3 regions of the Pseudoselenomonas caprae genome follow, and region 3 is predicted to be linked to each of the others. Evidence: riboswitches for the same ligand, from Rfam matches in the RefSeq annotation. Region 3 holds a riboswitch; each other region holds the start of a gene.
What was found. A riboswitch is a leader RNA that binds a small molecule or an ion and turns the genes downstream of it on or off. The one in region 3 is predicted to bind cobalamin.
Positions count from the first base shown of each region.

Region 1 (7,199 bases), on a different contig from region 3:
CGGCAGTCGATCTTGATGCCGCGGCGCTCCGCATCATCCTGCATATTGAGGTCAATCAGGAGAGGAATGCCTTTTTCGAGCAGCTGTACCGTCAGGAACAGATTGCGCTCGATGTTCGAGCTGTCGACAACGTCCATGACGAGGTCAAGTTTATTGGTCGTGAGATAATCGATGACGATTTTCTCCTCCGGGGAGCGTGCGTTGACGCTGTACGTTCCCGGCAGGTCAACGATGGAAATCGCACGGTCATTGTGGCGGGTATAACCGACCTTCTTGTCGACCGTAACGCCCGGCCAGTTACCGATTTTCTGGCGGGCACCTGTGAGCTCGTTGAATATCGTCGATTTACCGGTATTCGGATTACCGGTCAATGCTACTGCTAATGTTGCCATTTTGTATCAATCGTCTCCTTTGAATTTCTATTTGACTGGTCAATTGACGGGTCAAACTCAGCCGACCTGCTCCACCGTAACCATCTCCGCATCCGCGCGGCGAAGTGCCAGATTGTAGGAGCGGACACCAATCGCGATAGGATCGCCCAGTGGCGCCGAACGCAGGACCTTTACCTTGGTTCCCGGCGTGAGCCCCATGGTCATAAGGCGTTCCTTCAGCTCACTGTCGCCAATCTGCTGGATTTTCAGCGTCATGCCAGTTTTGCCATCTTTCAAAGTCAAATCAAAAACCTCCCCATAAACTCTCATAGCCAGACACTATCGGCCTTGCTGATAATGATATTGTTTATCTTTGAGTATGATAACTCATATCATCTTCAATTGTCAAGGATTATCATTTATATTTGAGACATTTTTTCATTTTCTTTTCATTAAATTCTCATCAATACAAAATCCCCGCTGTTCTGGGCGCAAACACGCACAAAACAGCGGGGATCCGATTATTCGCTTCTATATATATGGCACAGGCCGTCAGTCTCTCACCAGGCCCACCGGCGATAACACCGCCGCTCCCTGACTATTCACGAAAACATCGGCCTTCACATGGAAGACTTCAGCCAGCATGTCCACGGTCAGGATGTCCTGTGGCCGCCCCTGCGCTGCTATGTGATGACCGGTCAATACGGCAATCTCATCAGCATACTGCAGCGCGTGGTTGATATCGTGCAGCACCATGATGACAGTCATGCCATAATCGCGATTGATTTTAGCGACTATGTCCATGACCTCCAGCTGATGGGCAATATCGAGATACGTCGTCGGCTCGTCAAGCAGCAGGATCTCTGGCTGCTGGGCAAGCGCCATCGCCAGAAACGCCCGCTGCCGCTCGCCACCTGATAACGTCTGCACCTGACGCGCCGCAAATTGCTCCGTATGCGTGACTGCCATCGCCCACTCGACCGCCTCGCGATCTGCCTTGGCATCGCTGGCACGAAACCAGCTGCGATACGGAAAGCGCCCGTAGTCTACCAGCTGCTGCACCGTCGTATCAGGCGGTGCCGTCGCGCCTTGCGGCAGGATGGCCAGCCTGCGCGCGATATCCCGCCGTGAAAGCCTGCGGATATCCACCGCATCAAGCTGGACACTGCCCGTATAGTCCGTGCGCAGCCCTGCTGCGGTCTTCAGCAGCGTCGACTTGCCCGCCCCATTCGGTCCGATGATTGCCGTGCGCTTTCCTGCCGCAAAGTCAATCGATAAATCATGCAGGATGTCCTTATGCGCAATCCTGACGCTCAGATTCTTGATGGAAAGTGTCATATCAAAGCTCCCTTCTGAGCAGGAACAGGAAGAACGGCGCACCGAGCACTGCCATGATGATACCGACAGGCAGCTCCACCGGTGCAAAAGCCGTGCGCGCAAACGTATCGCTAAACATCACGACCGCTGCGCCCAAAAGCGCCGCTGCCGGCAGCAGGAAGCGATAGTCCGAGCCCACCAGCAGCCGCGCAGCATGGGGGACAATAAGGCCGACAAACCCCAATAGGCCGACCACTGACACGGCACTTGCCGCGAGCAATGCCGCGACCGCCGTCGCCAAAAGCCGCGTCCGTTCCACGGACAGGCCAAGACCGCGGGCCAGCTCATCCCCGAGCTGGAGAATATTGAGCTGCCGCGCGAGTACCAGCGCCAGCACCAGCCCGGCCAGCGTATAGGGCCAAAGCAGCTCGACATGCGGCCAGCTGCGCGCCGACAGTCCGCCGACCATCCACATCAGCGCACTATGGACCCTGTCACTGTAAAAAATCATCATCGCCGAAATCCCTGCGCCGAAAAAGGCTGACACAGCGACGCCCGCCAGGATGATGCGGATTGGCCGGATACCGTTCTTCCAGGCCAGAAGATAGATGAGCATAGCTGCTCCCATCGCTCCAGCAAACGCCACTGGCATGATAAGCCAGCTGTGTTCTGGCAGTGCGAGCATGATGACAATGCCCGCCAGCCCTGCCCCCGATGATATGCCGATGATATGCGGATCAGCCAGCGGATTTTTCATGATGGCCTGCAAGATAGCTCCCGACAACGACAGATTGATGCCGACAAAGGCGGCAACGATAGTGCGTGGCAAACGGATATTCATCAGGATCTGCTGATGGGTGCCAGCACTGTCCCCTAAAAGCGCAGCGGCAATCTCTGCCAATGGAATGGGAACGGAACCTTTCATTATGCTGATGATGCCGCCCAGACATGCCAAAACGGCAAATACCACTAATAGTGATATCCGCCGCTTTACCAGACGGTCCGATTCAGCCGGCATTTTTTTCATTTGGCAAACACCTCAGGATAAACGCATCTGGCCATCGCCTCGACGGCCTCCGGATAATGGATGCCGGGGCTCAACAGGAAAAGATCCTGCGGCAAATAGTAGACACGCCCCTCACGTACAGCCGCGACCGACTGCCAGGCAGGGCTGCCCTTCATCGTTGCATCCATCTCGCTCTTGATGGCATCCAGCTTGCCCATGCTTGTGACAAAGATGAGCTCCGGATTCTGGGCGACGAGATTTTCCAGACTGTACGGTGCTGCATCGGGATTCTTCTCCAGCGGTGCCGTGCCACTGGCTACATTCTCCCAGCCCAGCATCTTCGCCACCGATCCGGCAATGCTGCCCTCAAGCTGCACCGTAAGGCCCTGGCTTGTACTATGGATGACAGATACGCGGCGCTTGTCCTGCGGAATCTTATCCTTGACCGACTGGATTTTCGCATCCATGTCAGCAATCAGCTTGTCGCCTTTGTCCTTGGCGCCCGTCACCTGCGCCAGAATGCCGACCTCGCGCTTGACATCCTCATAGCTCTTCATATCGAGCACCAAAGTACGGATGCCATTGCTCTCCAGCGCATCGACGAGCTTCTCGTTCATACCTTTATTGACAATGACAAGATCCGGCTCACAGGCCAGCACTTTCTCGGCATCAATCTGATAGACCTTACCGACGCTGGTGAGCTCCTTGGCGTAATCCGGCATCTTGGTCTTGGAATCCGGACGGCCGACAACCAATGCTGCGCCATCGACGGACTCCAATGGCTCCAAAAACGATGCTGAGGTCACGACAATACGCTTCGGCTTTTGGGGAAGCACGACCTCGCGGCCCAAATCATCGGTAATGACCGCATACGCCTTGGCGGAACTGCCGTCCGTGGCAGCAGGCTGCGGTCCACAGCCTGCTGCCAGCATAACCAGTGCCGCCATAAGCAAGAACAGGATTTTTTTCATGATAGAAAACTTCCCTTCTATATATCAACCATCCCGCTTAGTTTTTCCGCGTCAGGATAGTCGATAAGTAATTCAGTTTTTCCTCTTTATGCGCCTCGATGTCCTCGATGATGCGTTCATCGGGAAGACCTGCACGGCTTACGAGCACAGCCTGCTTGGCCATATCGTTGCGGGCCAGCATATCCGTGATTTCAGCGAAATTCTTGTACACCTTCATGAGCACGACATTATCGGCCGACTGCACAGCTTTTTCGACCTTCTCCGGCGAAGCTGTTGCCGGCACGATGCTAAGCACATCGTCGCCCTCAACGATCGGATACCCCATCTGGCTGCCGATTGCCGCAAATGCCGGAATGCCCGGGATTGTCTGGATTTCGATATCTTCATGCTCCAGCAAGCGGTAAACATAGATGTATGTGCTATAAAACATCGGATCGCCGAGCGTCAGGAAAGCCACATTCTTGCCCGCCTTCAAAAGTGCCAGGATTTCCTTCTTATTCGACTCCCAGGCATCGGTATTGTTCTCTGCAAACCCCTTGACCATCGGGAATACCTGATAGACAATCTCGATATCCTTCTTCAGATATGGTTTGGCAATCGAAAGCGCCACACTGCCATCCTTCTTCTCTGTCTTCGGTGCAATCAGCACATCAACCTTCTCGATGGCACGGATTGCCTTGATTGTCAAGAGCTCCGGATCGCCAGGGCCCACACCAATACCATAAAAAATTCCGCTCATACTTCTGATAACCTCCACCTGCTACTTGGTTTACACCATAAAAAAAGCCTTCTCCACGCAGAGAAGGGACTCCACTATACGCCGAATCCCCTCCCCATCGTTCGTAGGTGCGAAAGCCTGCACTTTCACGGTGATTTTCAGACTGGCAGTTCTCCTGACTCTGCCTCATCAAACCTCAAGCCTTCCCAGCAAACTGCCAGTGACATATTATGAGATTCTCCGCATTACAGTGGCGTGACCGTACCGGCATCGCACCGGTTTCTCTATTAAGCCTCACGGCACCCGTCCATTTACAAATTTTACACCGATGCATACGGCCTGTCAATCGACAGCACTGGCACCTTTATGTTCAAATTGCAGAGTGTCCGTAAGCGCAGAAATCAGAAAGAACGCAGAAACCTGCAATTCGGTAAAGCAAAAGCCCGCTGACTCATATCTTGAATCAGCGGGCTTACCTATTCTATGAACTTATTTGAGCATAGCCAGCATCGTACCAGCAGCTACTGCCGTACCGATGACGCCAGCAACGTTCGGGCCCATGGCATGCATGAGCAGGTAGTTGCCCGGTTTTGCCTTCATGCCAACCACCTGGCTGACGCGTGCTGCCATCGGCACTGCCGATACACCAGCCGAGCCGATCAGCGGGTTGATCTTCCAGCCGGACACACGGCACATGATCTTGCCGAACAGGACACCGCCAGCCGTACCAGCGATGAAAGCCACAAGGCCAAGGCCGATGATCATGAGCGTCTGCGGAACGAGGAAGTCATCGGCATTCATCGTCATGCCAGTACCCGTTGCGAGGAAAATCGTAACGATGTTGCAGAGCGAATTCTGCGCCGTATCCGAGAGGCGGTCCATGACGCCGGACTCACGGAACAAGTTGCCGAGCATCAAGCAGCCAAGCAGCGACGCGATTGGCGGCAGCAGCAGGCTGATGACGATTGCAGCAACGATTGGGAAGCAGACACGCTCGAACTTCGTAACCGGACGCAACTGCTCCATGGCCACCTCACGCTCTTTCTGCGACGTCAAGAGCTTCATGATCGGCGGCTGGATCAGCGGAACCAGCGACATGTAGGAGTAAGCGGCTACGGCAATCGCGCCCAGGAGGTGCGGTGCCATCTGGATGGAAAGATAGATAGCCGTCGGGCCATCAGCACCACCGATGATGCCGATAGCGCCAGCTTCCTGTACGTTGAAGCCCAGGAGCATTGCGCCGACGAGGGCGACGAAGACACCGATCTGTGCAGCTGCCCCCAGGAGCAGGGTAACCGGGCGGGCGAGCAGCGGGCCGAAGTCCGTCATCGCACCGATGCCCAGGAAGATCAGCGGCGGGAAAATCTCATTGGCGATACCATAGTGGATAGCCTGCATAAGGCCCGGCTCCGTGAAGAAGCCCGTGCGCGGGAAGTTTGCCAGCACGCAGCCGAAGGCGATCGGCCCCAGGAGCAGCGGCTCAAACTCCTTGACAATGGCCATATAGAGCAGCAGCAAACCCACGAGGATCATGATGCCATTGCCCATGGTGAATGCCGAAAAACCGCTGTCAGCCCAAACCGACTGCAGGGAAACGGCAAATGCATTCAAAAGTTCCATAATATTTCCTCCTTCCCTGCCTTAGCCCCGGTTTGCCATCTGTGCACGGCCGGAATTTTTCCAAGCATCACGCGGCAACGGGCGAATCGCACGAACCTGCTCCATGCCATAGCCATAGCTGGCAATCGCTGCAGCGATGACGGCGACGATCTCCGGGGAAATCCCCTCCTCGGCAGCTGCCGTCCCGGCTGCCGGCGCGCTTTCCACAGGCGCAGCAGCTGCTTCTGCCGGTGCGGGTGCGGCCTCTTCCTGCTTTTCCTGTTTCGGTTTCGTCGGATCGATGATGTGGATCAGATTGATGACAAGACCCAAAACCGTCAGAACCAGGAATACGACCGTCATGTTGATCAGCATGATGATCAAAGGATTCGTTGTTACTGGATGTGACATACACTCACCTCATTCAAATTAAACGATAATGCCTATATTGGGGGCTGTTGGTTAATTTATATTATAGAGGAATTTTCAAAAAATAAAAATATTTATATCGAATTCATATGATAGCCGAAAGTTATCCGAAAATTCCTCTTATCTTTTACCATTTGACTGCTGCCAGCGCCTGGCGCACCTTCTGGGCATAGAGTGCCCGGAAGGCTGGATGCTCACCCAGGCCGCGCATATCCGTCCGCACCGCAAAGCCTGCTGCCACGAGCTGGCTTTGCCAGGAGTCCGGATTGCTGCCGGCCATATCACGCGTGACATGGCTACCGCCGGAGAGGAGCAGCGGGGCCAGCAGCAACTTCCTGCTGCCGCGCTGCCGCAGGCGCTCCCTGACCATCGCCAGGTTCGGCGTATCCATCGGCTCCAGCACGCCGACATGCACCGGCAGCTGGCGGTCATCTGCCACCTGCTGCAGACGCTCATAAACCGGATTGTGCCGGTGCGGCGAGCCATGCCCGAACAGCACGAGCTCTTCCCCAGGCATCAGGCCCAGCGCCGGCAGGACAGCATCCAGCACGCGCCCATAGTCAGCCGGTTCTGCGAACACAGGCTGGCCGACGGCAAGCCCCGCAGGAAACAGCGCAGTTGCCTCATCGGCGGCCGCGCAGACCTTGTGGTCAAACTCCTCGCCAGGCGTCAGGTGAGACGGCTGTACCAGCACACGCGCAAAGCCAGCATCTGCCAGCTGCGTCAGCAGCTCCGGCAGGCTGAAGGCCTGCACGCCCGCAGCCACAAGACGCTTGCGGATAAAATTC
Region 1 is NZ_VTOZ01000027.1:17,601-24,799, reverse strand. Features, by position in the region: gene feoB (ferrous iron transport protein B) at 1-392, opposite strand, end outside; gene FZ041_RS11495 (FeoA family protein) at 450-674, opposite strand; gene FZ041_RS11490 (ABC transporter ATP-binding protein) at 924-1,709, opposite strand; gene FZ041_RS11485 (FecCD family ABC transporter permease) at 1,711-2,715, opposite strand; gene FZ041_RS11480 (ABC transporter substrate-binding protein) at 2,712-3,665, opposite strand; gene cobI (precorrin-2 C(20)-methyltransferase) at 3,703-4,404, opposite strand; cobalamin riboswitch at 4,532-4,705, opposite strand; gene FZ041_RS11470 (sodium ion-translocating decarboxylase subunit beta) at 4,873-6,003, opposite strand; gene FZ041_RS11465 (OadG family protein) at 6,025-6,393, opposite strand; gene FZ041_RS11460 (sirohydrochlorin cobaltochelatase) at 6,539-7,199, opposite strand, start outside.
Region 1: it holds a riboswitch for cobalamin, as region 3 does, so the genes downstream of both, cobI (precorrin-2 C(20)-methyltransferase) here and FZ041_RS10830 (methylmalonyl-CoA mutase family protein) in region 3, are expected to answer to the same signal.

Region 2 (7,199 bases), on a different contig from region 3:
AGGTCATGAACTGTCCGGGCGGCTGCGTAAACGGCGGCGGCCAGCCAATCAACCCGATGGGAACGTCCTGGACCGGCAAGTTCAAGGCTATCTTGCCATGGTGATAGGAGGTGCGTTATGAGATATTCCTATAAAGAAAAAGAAGTAAAGATCAACCGCCGCGAATTCCTCGGTTTTGCCGGCGTCATTGCGGCATTCCTCTGGACCGGTGCCTATACGGTGACGGATCTCATTGTCGACCGCACGAAATACATCAAGATGCGTACGGCAGGGCTTTATCAGGATGATGAAAAGCAGGCAAAACGCCAGAGCCATCATAACCAGAGTCTGCTCAATATGTACAAGAAAATGAACTTCCAGCCACTGAGTCCACTGGCGGAAGAGCTTTTCCATACGCATTATGTAGACCGCAGTGTCCTGTAAGAAAGGTGGGATTGTGATGGATAACAACTTTAAAGGAAATGAACGGATTCTTCATCATAGCTTACCTGTCCGCTTGTTCCACTGGTGTCTGGTACTGGGGTTTTTGCCAGCAGGACTTACCGGTGTGATCCTGTTTTTCCGTCCGTTTGGGGAAGCAGCAATGCATCTGACGATGCAGGTTCATATCGTAGGTGCATGGATTCTCATGATAGCCTGCACGTTGTTTTTCCTGCTCTGCCCAGGACGCGTAGTAGCGTTTTGGCGCGAGGCCTTCCATTGGACGAAGCAGGATATTGAATGGATGAAAGTCGGTGGCGGTTATCCGCAGAAAATGATTTTCCTGCAGGAAATCGATGTACCGCCGATGGGCAAAATCAACTCGGGTCAGAAAATGATGGGTATCATGGTATTTTTCGGTACATTGCTCATCATCCTTACGGGTGCGGTGCTCTACTTTGCCCTGCCGCTGGTTCCGAAGGAGATTGCCTACTATGCAGATCGCATTCATCTGATTGTTGGCCTGGGCCTGTTCCTTTGCGTCTGCGGGGGACATATTCCCCTCGGCATCTACAACTGGCCGGAGTTCTGCAGCATGTTCGGTGATGGCACCATCAATGCCAAACACGCCGCACATCATCATCCGCTCTGGACCCAGAATGAAATCGAAAAAATCAAAGACTGATTGAGAATACGAACGCCCCTATAACTGAGCATTGAAGCTCAGTTATAGGGGCGTTTTCATGAATCCATTATAGGCTTAAAAACGGAAGTCGCGTTCGCCCTGTTCGATTTTCTGCAGGCGTTCGGACAGAGTCTTGCGGGCGGCGGGATTGGTTACATCGGGGATGTTTTTCGCAATCAGTTTCTCGCCGGCAGCTTTCGTTTCCGGGGAGGCATAATCCTCGAGATATTCCTTGAGGGTCATCAGGGCATTGGGCAGGCAGCAGTTCTGAATCTGCTTTGCCTTGCATAGGGCCATGAAGCGGTCGCCGGTGCGGCCTTCACGGTAGCAGGCCGTGCAGAAGGATGGTACGTAGTCCATGTCGATGAGCCATTTCATGACATCGTCGAGACTGCGGGTATCCGACACATCGAACTGAGCCGTTTCGTCGGGGCGTTCTTCCTGGGTGTAGCCGCCAACGGAGGTTCTGGAACCTCCGGAAATCTGGGAGATGCCAAGATGCAGGACGCGTTCGCGGGATTTCTGGGATTCGCGCGTCGAGACAATCATGCCCGTGTAGGGAACGGCAATCCTTATGCAGGCAACAATCTTGGCGAAGGTATCGTCGTCGATGGCGTTGCTGAAGGTATTCACGTCGATATCGTCAGCCGGGCAGATGCGCGGCACGGAAATCGTGTGGGGGCCAACGCCGAAGGTGGCTTCGAGATGTTCCGCATGCATCAAAAGGCCAGCGTATTCGTAGCGGTATTTGTCTAGGCCAAAGAGTACACCAAGGCCGACGTCGTCGATGCCGCCTTCCATGGCGCGGTCCATGGCTTCGGTGTGGTAGGCGTAGTCGTGTTTCGGTCCCGTCGGATGGAGCTTCTCATAGGAATCCTTGTGATAGGTCTCCTGGAACAGGATGTAGGTGCCGATGCCAGCTTCGTGGAGCTTGCGGTAGTTTTCCACCGTGGTGGCGGCGATGTTGACGTTGACACGGCGGATGGCGCCATTCTTGTGTTTGACCGAGTAGATCGTATGGATGGAGTCGAGGATATACTCGATCGGGTTGTTGACCGGGTCTTCACCGGCTTCGATGGCCAGGCGCTTATGGCCCATATCCTGCAGGGCGATGACTTCGTCGCGGATCTGTTCCTGCGTAAGCTTTACGCGTGGGATGGTTTTGTTGACCCCGTGATAGGGGCAGTAGACGCAGCCATTGATGCAGTAGTTGGACAGGTAAAGCGGAGCGAACAGCACGATGCGGTTGCCGTAGAATTGCTTTTTGATGTCCTCGGCAAGCTTGAAGATCTCCTCATTTTTTTCGGGGATCTCACAGGCCAATAGAACCGATGCTTCGCGATGGTCAAGGCCTTTGCATTCCTTGGCTTTCGCGAGGATGGAATCGATGAGTTCAGCATTGTTCTTGTTTTGGTCAGCATATTCAAGGGAGGCGAGGATTTCCTCGTGGTCGATGAATTCTGCGGCTTTGCTCGATTTGGGATTATACACAGTATGGTTCCTCCTTCATTTTCATATAGCGGACATTGTCGCCCCGGTCGACGGCCAGCTCACGGCCGACGGATTTCATTCGTTTGGTTAGGCAGACAATGCATTCAGCAGCTTCTTCCCCAGTGCAGATCTTGTTGTCGTAGAGCTGGTATTTTGCCCGGACGTTCCGGGGGGAAAGGTTGGGCATGACTACGTTGGCACCAGCCAGGATGCCCTTTTCGCGGCCGCGGGGATCGATCGTGCCCAAGGCCGTGGTGGCTGGCAGCAGCACTTCTGGCAGCAGCAGCCGGATGAGGCTCAGCAGGAACAGCGTCTGGTCTAAGGTGCCGGCTGGCTGCTGGGCAAACGGTGTTCCTGCGGCGGGGATGAAGGGGCCGATGCCTACCATCTCCGGCTGAAGCTCGTGGAGGAAGATGAGGTCGCGGGCCAGATCTTCCGATGTCTGCCATGGTGAGCCGACCATGAAGCCGGCGCCCGTCTGGAAACCGAGCGCTTTCAAGGTGCGGAGACAGCCGTAGCGGTTTTCGGCACTCATGGACGGCGGGTGGAGCTTATGGTAATGCGCAGGCGTTGCGGTTTCATGGCGCAGAAGGTAGCGCTCGGCCCCTGCCTGCCGGTAGCGCTTATAGCTTTCTGGGCTCTTTTCGCCAATGGACAAGGTGATGGCGCAATCGGGATGTTTGTACTTGAGCTGCTGCACCAGATGGCAGATCCTGTCGTCGGTGTAGTAGGGATCCTCGCCGCCTTGCAGGACGAAGGTGCGGAAGCCCAGTTCATAGCCGGTGGCGGCACATTGCAGGATCTGTTCATCACTCAGCCGGTACCGCTGGACGTTTTCATTGCTGGCACGGATGCCGCAGTAATAGCAGTTGTTTTGGCAGATGTTCGTGAATTCGATCAGGCCGCGGCTGAAAACCTTGTTGCCGTAATAGCACTGTGTTGTTTTGACGGCCAGTCCGGCTGCGTATGCCTGCAATTCTTCATCTTGGTGTGCAAGCAGATCGATGAAGTCTTCGAAGGCGAGGGTATGGGTATGAGCCAACTGGTCAAGCAAGTTTTTCCTGTTCATAGTCTAGCCTCGGATGGTTGCTGAAGTATTCGTTGTTTTTCCATTATAACACGAAAAATAGGGAAATAAGACGCCGTGCATCGTATCCATTGATAATAATCATACTGATGCACGGCGCCTATATATTGCAGTAGACAAACGGGAAGTTATTCTCTGCATATACATTCCAGCTAAAACAGTTGAGCCTCTGGATTAGTGAATGGAATATATCTTACGATTAGTTTTATTATAAAAAATATTAATGGGGGTGTGAAGCTCCCCGGGGGGATAAAAACATAATTTTTAAGCGGTTTAGGGAATTTGTCTAGTTTTGACACGCAGTTCAGAAAATGGTATAATTACAATGTTTTCGCATATTTTTGCATATGATATGCAATATCATAAAGTATGGATCAGGTGTCGCAAGACTTAATAGGGAAGCCGGTAAAGTCCGGCGCGGTCCCGCCACTGTAACAGCGAGTGATGCTGCTTCGTGGATGCCACTTTTGAGGGTATCCCGGTCACTGAGGAATGATTTTCTTGGGAAGGCGCAGCAATCATGATGAACTGGAGCCAGGAGAACTGCCTGATTGACAATCACCGTTTGACCTGCGAGCGATAGGGAGGGGATTTTCGGAGGAGATTCGTGCTCTGGATATTCCTGGCCTGTCTGCATTTTGCAGACAGGTTTTTTTTATGCCTGTCCGGTGTGCGGGCGGGGAAGGGAGAAGAGGGACGCTGTTTATGGATAAGAGTTCAGTGACATTGGTTTTTATCTGTTTGTGGAGGTGAGAGGGAGATGTTGTGGTTGCAATCATATGGGAGCCGCCTTTTGCAGATGGTGGTGACGGTCATTGGTGTCAGCTTCCTGACTTTTTGCCTGACCTGGCTGGCACCTGGTGATCCGGCTTCGATGCTGCTGGAAGCTTCGGATACGATCGTGTCGGAGGAGACGCTGGCTCAGACGCGGCATGAGCTGGGGCTCGATAAGCCGTTCCTGGTCCAGTATGGGAATTGGGCGGCTGGTGTTTTGCAGGGAAATATGGGTATGTCTTACTCTGCGAAGAAACCGGTTACAGCAAAATTGCTGGAGGGGTTCAAAGGGACGTTGCTTCTGGCATTTGTCACGATGGTCCTAGTGGTGCTGATTTCGCTGCCGCTGGGGATCTTATCGGCTGTGAAGCGGAACAGGCTGCCAGACCATCTCGTGCGGGGGTTGTCCTTTATCGGTGTATCGATGCCAAGTTTTTGGCTGGGATTGTTGCTGCTATATGTATTCGGTTTGAAGCTGCGCCTGTTTCCCATTGCGCAGTCGGAAGTCACGGCGGCGGGAATCGTGCTGCCTGCTTTGACACTGGCAATCTATATGTCATCGAAATACATGCGGCAGGTCCGTACGGTGGTATTGGAAGAACTGAATCAAGACTATGTCACGGGAATCAGGGCTCGGGGATTGTCGGAGATGGCAATCCTTTGGAAACATGTCCTGCCCAATGCGATGTTGCCATTGATCACGTTGTTGGGGATGTCGATGGGGTGGCTGCTAGGCGGTGTAGCCGTAGTCGAAATCGTATTTTCATGGCCGGGGATCGGCAACATGGCGGTGCGGGCTATCACGATGCGTGATTATCCGCTTATCGAGGGCTTTGTCCTTTGGATTTCCCTGGTCTATATGTCCATCAATTTTTTGGTCGATCTGTCGTATACTTATCTGAATCCGCGCCTTAGAAGGGAGGTACGAAGATGACGCTTATTTGGGAGCACAAGTTGTTTTCCTTTTATACGGCGCTGGTGTCACTTATCGTGCTGGTGGCATTGTTTGCTCCTTACCTGACACCGCAAGATCCGCTGGCCAGCAATATGCAGCTGGCCTTGCAGCCATCGTCGGCTGAGCATTGGCTGGGGACGGATAAGCTGGGCCGCGATATTTTTTCGCGGATCATCTGCGGCACGCAGACGTCGTTGTTTATGACGCTCTGCCTGGTGGTACTGGTGGCTTTGACGGGGTCGCTGGTAGGCACATTGGCCGGTTATTTTGGCGGCCGTGTGGAGATGGTCTTCATGCGGCTGGCGGATATGATGCTGTCATTCCCTGGGATTGTGCTGGCGATTGCCATTGCGGGAATACTTGGTGGCAGTATCATCAATACCATCATGGCGCTGCTGGTGGTAAGCTGGGCGAAATATGCGCGCCTGGTGCGCAGTCTGGTGCTCAAGCTCCGGCAGCAGGATTTTGTGCTGGCGGCCCGTCTCAGCGGCACGCGGACGCCGATGATCTTGTGGCGCCATATCCTGCCGAATACGTTGCCGCTGGTAGTCATCACGGCGGCGATGGATATCGGCACGATGATGATGGAGATTGCAGGGCTGTCGTTTTTGGGCTTTGGGGCTCAGCCGCCAATACCAGAGTGGGGATTAATGCTCAATGAGGGGCGGCAATATATCCAATCGGCACCGTGGTTGATGGTTTATCCAGGCTTGGCTATCTTTTTGGTAGTTGCGGTGTTCAACCTGTGGGGAGACAGTTTGCGCGATGTTTTGGATCCGCGTCAGAACTGAGATGTGATTTAGTCATGTTGTGGAGAGGATGATATTTTCATGGAAAAAAGCAGAATGAAGAAACTTTGGCGGGCTGTAAGCGTGGGTTTGTGCGGGATTGCCGCTGCTGCGCTGATTGCTGGCTGCGGTAGTACGGCTGGCAATGAGTCGGTGCAGAAGGGCATACTGAAGGTTGGTGTGACGAATTTTGCTGATACCCTGGAGCCGACGCAGAACTATTTTGGCTGGGTAGTCATGCGCTATGGTCTGGGTGAGTGCCTGACAAAGTTTGATGAGAAGATGAATGTGCAGCCGTGGCTGGCGGAGAAATGGTCAATCAGTGACGACCATCTGACATGGACCATCAAGATCCGTGATGGCGTGAAATTCTCCAATGGGGATGAACTGACGGCCGAGGCTGTCAAGGCATCACTGGAACGCGTTTTTGCCAAGAACAATCGTGCGGAGACATTCTTCAAGTATAAGGAAATCCGGGCCGAAGGGCAGAATCTTATCATCACGACGGAAAAACCGATGCCGAATCTCATGGGCTTCCTGGCAGATCCATTGTTCATCGTGGTGGATACGAAGGCCGAGGCTGGCCGTGATTTTGCCAAGGAAGGCCCCATCTGTACTGGCCCGTATATGGTAGAGTCCTTTGTCAAAGAAAAAGCTGTCATGAAGAAGAATCCCAACTATTGGGCTGGTGAGGTGCCGTTTGAGACGGTGGAGATCCCGAGCATCGATGATCCCAATACCCGGGCCATGGCCTTGCAGTCCGGGGACGTGGATATGGCTGTGAATATTGCAGCTGGCGATATCGACACCTTCCGCAACAATAGCCAGTATGTGGTAGACGAGATCTCGTCCCTGCGTACGGTATTGGCCCGTCTGAATCAGAAAGGGATACTCAAAGATCCGAAGGTGCGCGCTGCGCTCATCTGTGGCTGTAATCGCGAAACCTATAACAAAGTGCTGCTGAAAGGGACGTTCATGGCAGGCAAGGCGCCGGTGCCG
Region 2 is NZ_VTOZ01000035.1:299-7,497, reverse strand. Features, by position in the region: gene FZ041_RS12885 ([FeFe] hydrogenase, group A) at 1-104, shown strand, start outside; gene FZ041_RS12880 (iron hydrogenase small subunit) at 118-423, shown strand; gene FZ041_RS12875 (cytochrome b/b6 domain-containing protein) at 440-1,105, shown strand; gene hydG ([FeFe] hydrogenase H-cluster radical SAM maturase HydG) at 1,181-2,596, opposite strand; gene hydE ([FeFe] hydrogenase H-cluster radical SAM maturase HydE) at 2,589-3,665, opposite strand; cobalamin riboswitch at 4,043-4,248, shown strand; gene nikB (nickel ABC transporter permease) at 4,483-5,391, shown strand; gene nikC (nickel transporter permease) at 5,388-6,203, shown strand; partial or broken gene FZ041_RS12850 (ABC transporter substrate-binding protein) at 6,258-7,199, shown strand, end outside.
Region 2: it holds a riboswitch for cobalamin, as region 3 does, so the genes downstream of both, nikB (nickel ABC transporter permease) here and FZ041_RS10830 (methylmalonyl-CoA mutase family protein) in region 3, are expected to answer to the same signal.

Region 3 (7,199 bases):
CCACCGGCCGGCGACGGGCGGATAAAAGCCTCGGGCCGTCTTGACAGCGTTCCCATCCGCGTCTTGTCGCCAAGAATCGAGCCTTTCGTAACCGAGCTTGTCGGATCGACCGTCAGGATTGCCACACGATGCCCCGCATCGCAGAGCATATTGCCTAGCGCCTCGATCATCGTGCTCTTGCCAGCGCCCGGCACGCCCGTGATGCCGATGCGCAGGGCCCTGCCCGTGCGCGGCAGCAGCCGCTGGAGCACACGCTGGGCCTTCTTGAAATGGCGCGGACTGTTGCTCTCGATAAGCGTAATGGCCCGGGACAGGGTCATGCGGTCACCGCGCGCTACGCCCTCGACATATTCATCCTCGGTCAGCACCATGCGCCGCTTGGGCTTTAGCCTGCCGCTTTGGATGGCCGGATTGATATTGCCGACTGTCGTATCCTTGATGCCTTCGATGCCGCCCATGACCGAGCAGGCAAATTTCTCATCCTTTTCTTCTGGCACCCAGCTCGGCTTGCTGACCGAATATTTCTGTGCCATGCGTATTACCTCCCTATGCTTCTGCGAGCTCTTCTTTCGCCCGGTTGATGAGCAGCGTCAGCAACTTGCAGCCAGCCTCCGGGATATTCGTACCCGGTGCGAAGATGGCCACGGCACCGTGCTCATAGAGGAAATCGTAATCCTGCACGGGGATTACGCCGCCGATGGCGACCATGATATCCTCGCGGCCGAGTTTTTTAAGCTCCTCGACGAGCTGTGGCAAAAGCGTATTGTGGCCAGCGGCCAGCGAGCTGAACCCGACCATATGCACATCGTTATCGACGGCATCCTGCGCGGTTTCCTCCGGCGTCTGGAACAGCGGCCCTACATCGACATCCCAGCCCATATCCGCAAAGCTTGACGCAATGACTTTCTGGCCGCGGTCGTGGCCATCCTGGCCCATCTTGGCGACAAAGATACGCGGCCGGCGGCCCGTGAGTTCCTCGAATTCATCAGCCATATGGCGGGCTTTTTCGAGCGCGCTCTTGTTCGTGAATTCCGACGAATAGACACCCGAAATCGTATGGATGACGGCCTGATAGCGTCCCGAAACCTTCTCGACGGCATCGGAAATCTCACCGAGGGTACAGCGCACCCGGGCAGCTTCGACGGCGCATTCCAGCAGGTTGCCGTTGTCGCGGCTGTCGGCGGCCTTCGTGATGGCCTCGAGCGCGCGGCGCGCATCGTCGTCGTTGCGCTCGCTGCGGCATTTCTCCAGGCGCTCGATCTGGGCCTGGCGCACCGCCGTGTTGTCGATGGCAAGGATTTCCAGCGGATCTTCCTTGTCGAGACGGTATTTGTTGAGGCCCACGATGGTCTCATTGCCCGAGTCGATTCTGGCCTGCCGGCGGGCCGCGGCCTCCTCGATGCGCATCTTCGGCAGCCCCGTGCTGATGGCTTTAGCCATGCCGCCCAGCGACTCGACCTCCTGGATATGGGCCCAAGCGCGGCGGATGATCTCGTTGGTCAATGCCTCAACGTAATACGAGCCGCCCCAAGGATCGATGATCTTGCAGACCCGCGTCTCATCCTGGATGTAGAGCTGGGTGTTGCGGGCAATGCGGGCCGAGAAGTCCGTCGGCAGCGCGATGGCCTCATCCAGTGCATTCGTATGCAGCGACTGCGTATGTCCAAGAGCCGCGCCCATAGCCTCCATACAGGTGCGCGAAATGTTGTTGAACGGGTCCTGCGCCGTCAGCGACCAGCCAGAGGTCTGGCAGTGCGTGCGCAGCGCCATGGATTTTGGATTCTCGGCACCAAACGACTTGACGATTTTTGCCCAGAGAACGCGCGCCGCCCGCATCTTGGCCACTTCCATGAAGTAGTTCTTGCCGATGGCCCAGAAGAACGACAGGCGCTTGGCAAAGGCATCGACGGCCAGTCCGGCATTGATACCTGTGCGCAGGTACTCGAGGCCATCGGCCAGCGTGTAGCCGAGCTCGATATCGGCGGTGGCACCAGCCTCCTGCATATGGTAGCCCGAAATCGAGATACTGTTGAACTTCGGCATGTTCTTGGTCGTGTATTCAAAGATATCGCCAATGATACGCATCGACATATCCGGTGGGTAAATATAGGTATTACGTACCATGAATTCCTTTAAGATATCGTTCTGGATCGTGCCGGCCATGATAGACTTGTCAACGCCCTGCTCGATACCGGACTGGATATAGAACGCCAGGATTGGCAGCACGGCGCCGTTCATCGTCATCGATACCGACATCTGATCAAGCGGTATGCCCGAGAACAAGATGTTCATATCGAGCATCGAGCAGACCGAAACGCCGGCCTTGCCGACATCGCCGAGCACGCGCGGGTTATCGGCATCATAACCACGATGGGTCGGCAGGTCAAAGGCAATCGAAAGGCCCTTCTGCCCTGCAGCCAGATTGCGGCGGTAGAAGGCATTGGATTCTTCAGCCGTCGAAAAGCCCGCATACTGGCGGACCGTCCAGGGACGGAACACGTACATCGTCGAATACGGTCCGCGCAGGCACGGCGGAATGCCGCTGGCAAAATCGAGATGATTCATGTGGTCGTATTCCTCGTGGTTGTAAAAGGGCTTGACCGGAATATGCTCCATCGTGCGCGCCGTCATTTCGTCATAGCTGGCGCTGACCTGCTGTTCAAAGAGTTTCTGCCATTCTTCTTTCGTGTGCTGCGGTGCCTCCCGCAGATTCATGCTCGTAAAATCCGGATTCTTGAACGCTGCCATTATGCCATCATTCCTTTCTTCTGCTGCAGGAACTGCAGGATTTTGTAACAATTGGCTCGTACCGAAATGTAATCGTCAATGCCCGCCGCGTTGTACGTTTCGAGCAATTCTTTCGGTGCGGCTCCAGCCAGATAGACCGTAGCCGCTGGCAGCGCCTTATGAAGTTTTGGTGCTAAATCGGGAACGATTTCCGGATAGGTCGCATCGGTCGAACAGATGACCACGGCATCCGCCCCGGACTCGGCTGCGGCGGCCGCCGCTTCATCGGTCGTCTTGAAACCATCGTTACGCAAGACCTCAAAAGCCCCGACCTGCAAAAAGCCTGTGGTAAAGTCCGCCCTTGCCTTATGCTGCGGAATCGGCCCCATATTCGCCAGGAAAATGCGCACGTTATCCCCCTTGTCGGCTGCGTATTTTTCCGTGCGGTGACGCAGGCCCTCAAAGCGTTCACTCCAGCGGTGCGGCGTGATTTTCTCGACACTTGGCGCCTCACCAGTCTTTGGCAGTGCTGCCCAAAGCTCCGGCAGAGTTGCCCCAGCCTCGGCAGCCGCGATAGCTGCCGTCACCCGGTCTGTTTGAGCTTTCGACAGGGCCTCGAGTTTCTCCGCGCGATACTTGCCGTCGATATCCGCCAGATACGCTTCGATGGCCTCGGTACGCGCTTTTTTATTTTCGGCCCAATCCTCGGTGCGCGGGTCGAGAAGTTTCTCCGTCATATTCGGGTACATATTGTTACCGACAATGCGGTCGCGCCTGAGCTCGGCATTCTTGAACCGCTCAGCCAGCACCTCGCCGATGGCCTGCTGCGGCTTGCCAGCCTTCAGCGCCTCGACAATACCGCCTGCACCCTCCACCGTCTGGAAGGCCTCCCAGATCTTTTCCTTGACCTGTTTCGTCAGCGACTCCACCGCCCACGAACCACCGGCCGGATCGATTGGCTGCAAGAGACCGAACTCTTCCTGCAGGATAATCTGCACGTTACGCGCAATGCGGCGCGAGAACACGTCGCCCTTGCGAATCGGCTCATCAAACGGTGCATTCTCAAACGAATCGATACCGCCGACAACCCCCGAAAAGATTTCTGTCGTGTTGCGCAGCATATTAACATAGGGATCATAGACCGTCTTGAAGAACAATGCCGGCCGGGCATGGACATGCATGCGCTGGGACTCGGTACTGCCGCCAAAGGCCGCGATGATCTGCGCCCAGATGGGCCGCATCGCGCGGAGCTTCGCAATCTGCAGGAAGAAATTGGCCCCCATCGAAAAACCGAACATGATCTGGCTGGCCGCCTCATCAATCGAAAGGCCCCGTTTTTGCATCTCCCGCAAATAAGTGACTGCCGTGTCAATCGTATAGGATGCCTCCTGGATATCATTGGCACCGCCGCGGCTGTAGACATCGCTGCGGACCATAATCGTGCGCAGCTCCGGCGCATTGGCGATAGCCCATTTCGCACACTCCGCCAGCTCATCATAGCGGTCGCTGAGCGTTGCCGACAGGGTTCCCCGCTCGGCCAGCTCGCCAATGGGATCAGCACCGATAAAGCCGCAGACCGCCTGCATGTCTTTCCCCGATGCCCGGCGCACAGCCGCCACCATCGACAGCAACGGCAGTGCTGTCTGGCCGGCATAGAGGTAGAGCGGCTGCTCGTCGAGCTTGAGTCCATCGAGCAGTACATGCATATCGTCCAGCGTCGTTACGCTGCAGCCCTCATCGCCCGGCTTTTCCGCCTCGCGTGCATCCTGACCGGTCAAGGTTGACTGGTCAAGTTTGATATGATAGATTGTCGAGCCTTTTTCCAGCTCGTATTTCAGCAGCTCATTGTTCTCCGCAGGCATCGTCTCATCGCAGGCCTGGGCGATCCCCCAAGGCGACTTGATATAGCCATTGGGACGGGAGCCGCGCAGGAAATCATCCATGCCGGGGAAAGACGTGCGTGGAAGGATTTCCTCGGTGGTATTGCGGAAGTACATCGGGTCAAAGGTGATTCCCTCGTAGGTCTTGGTGAACATCTTCTTCTCAAAGGGTGCTCCCTTCAGGAGCGTGATACAGTTCTCCTTCCACTCTTCGTACGTCGGCGGCGTGAATTCGTCGAGCGGGACATCGGGGAACTCGGTCTGCTGCTCGGCCTTCTTCAGAATGGCCTGCAGGTCGAGTTCCGACTCTGCCTGTGTCTTTGTTTCATTACTCATATACATTTCCCCCTTTAAAGGTAGAATAATATATGCTCCATTTCATCCGCCCAGGCAAAAAAAGAAGGGTCTCGATCCTTCCACAAATCGAGACCCTTGCTGCAACAAAGGCAGCCAATACATAGAACTGAATGAAATGTATGAGCAATTTCTTCCCCACAGAAGATTCCATGAGGAAAAACCTTTCGCCTAAAGTCAAGAACAGCGAGAATACATACCACAATGAGCCCATTCCCTGCTGCATGCGGAAATAGGCTCATCTTGAAAAACATTCAGTTCTAACGGTCAGGTAAAAGCCTGACTCTTTCTAAACTAAATCGTCCAAGATCCCCATCCCCATCGCTCGCAGGTCAAACGGTGATCGTCAATCAGGCAGTTCTCCTGGCTCCAGTTCATCGCTCCTCCGCGCCTTCCCAAAGAGGCTTTTTCCCTCTCCAGTGACATATCTGCGGAGTCGCTCGCTGTTACAGTGGCGGGACCGCGCCGGATTTTACCGGCTTCCCTATTAAGTCTTGCGACACCTGATCCAATCGCGATATTCTGTTTTAACTGATATTTATTTTACTATTGTTTGGACTAATTGTCAAATTTTCGCGAAAAAAATCACAGGTCGAAATCACATCCCCCTAGGGCTTACAAATCTCGCGGAAATACTTTAAACTGTAATCATATTGAGGTCTTATTTCTTTCTTATTTAATGTTAGGAGTGATAGTATGCACATTCCAGAAAATTATCTGAGCCCGTCCACCTGCGCCGTCTTCGGTGCTGCCATGGCACCGGTCTGGTGGCTGGCCGTGCAGAAAGTCAAACAGGAAATTCCCAAGGAAAAAATGCCGCTGCTGGGAATTGGCGCGGCCTTTTCGTTCCTTGGCATGATGTTCAACCTGCCGCTTCCCGGCGGCACGACTGGTCACGCCGTCGGCGCCGTGCTGCTGGCCATCCTGTTCGGCCCTTGGTCTGCCTGCCTTGCCGTCAGCGTCGCCCTGTTCGTGCAGGCGCTCTTCTTCGGCGACGGCGGACTGCTGGCTTTCGGTGCCAACTGCTTCAACATGGCATTTGTCATGCCGTTTGCCGGCTGGGCCATCTATCAGCTCCTGAAGAAAGCAATGCCGCAGCATGATCTCGCTGCCGCCGGCATCGGTGCATATGCCGGCATCAATCTCGCCGCCCTTTGTGCGGCCATCGAGTTCGGCCTCCAGCCGCTGCTCTTCACGGACGCAGCAGGCCATGCCCTCTATTGCCCGTATCCGCTGTCGGTTTCCATCCCCGCGATGATGGCCGGCCACCTGACGCTTTTCGGTCTTGCAGAGGTCGTCTTCACCACAGCCATCCTGGCCTTCCTGAAGCAGGCTTCTCCCGCGCTTCTGGCAACAGATGGCCACGAGTCCCAGGGCAGCAAGGCTGTCTACGGCCTTCTCGGTCTGCTGATCCTCGGCACGCCGCTGGGGCTGCTCGCCACGGGTACCGCCTGGGGGGAATGGGACCCCGAGGAGCTCGCTGAGCAGGATTTCCTCGGCTCTGCACTTGGCTATACGCCAGCTGGCATGGAGGATGGCTTCACCTTTGACGCCCTGTTCCCCGACTATGCCATCGCCGGCCTGCCCGAATCCTTCGGCTATATCCTGTCCGCCATCATCGGCACAGCGCTCCTGGTGCTCGCCTTCAAGGCCTTCGCCTCCTTCTTCCACGCGCCAACCGATTATGACACATCCATCGCCAAACACTAAGGGGCTTATTGCATGTTGAAACTTCCTCCATGGGCAACACAGGAAGAACACTATCAGCCAAATCGGGACCGGGACTATTTCATCTCCCGGTCTCTTTTGCGTGTACTGACCGTGCTGCTCACCCTCCGTCAGCAATGCGCCGCTGGGAGCCGTTCCGTCTCGGCTCCGTGCGCGCTCTGTTTCCTGTTCTTCTGGCTGCTATGCTGCGCAGCCGCCCACACCGCGGCCTTCCTGCTCTGCCAGCTGGCACTCACCCTTGTCGTGCTCTGCCTGCTGCCAGGGCATATGCTGTGGCAGGCACTCCAGACGGCCTTTGCCGCCGCACTCTTCACCCTGCTGCTCATCCTGCCCGCCCTCTGGCTCGGCAGCGGCCCGCTCGTCCTGCTGCTGCCGGCCAAGACCTTCCTATCCGTCACCGCCCTGGCCAGCCTGCGGGCCTTCCTGCCGGGGAACGACATCACGGCGGCCCTGCGTGCCTTCCACGTGCCGCAAACGGTCATCTTTCTCTTGGACACGACGCTGCGCTAT
Region 3 is NZ_VTOZ01000024.1:18,310-25,508, reverse strand. Features, by position in the region: gene meaB (methylmalonyl Co-A mutase-associated GTPase MeaB) at 1-533, opposite strand, end outside; gene scpA (methylmalonyl-CoA mutase) at 547-2,748, opposite strand; gene FZ041_RS10830 (methylmalonyl-CoA mutase family protein) at 2,748-4,943, opposite strand; cobalamin riboswitch at 5,298-5,483, opposite strand; gene cbiM (cobalt transporter CbiM) at 5,658-6,671, shown strand; gene FZ041_RS10820 (energy-coupling factor transporter transmembrane component T) at 6,684-7,199, shown strand, end outside.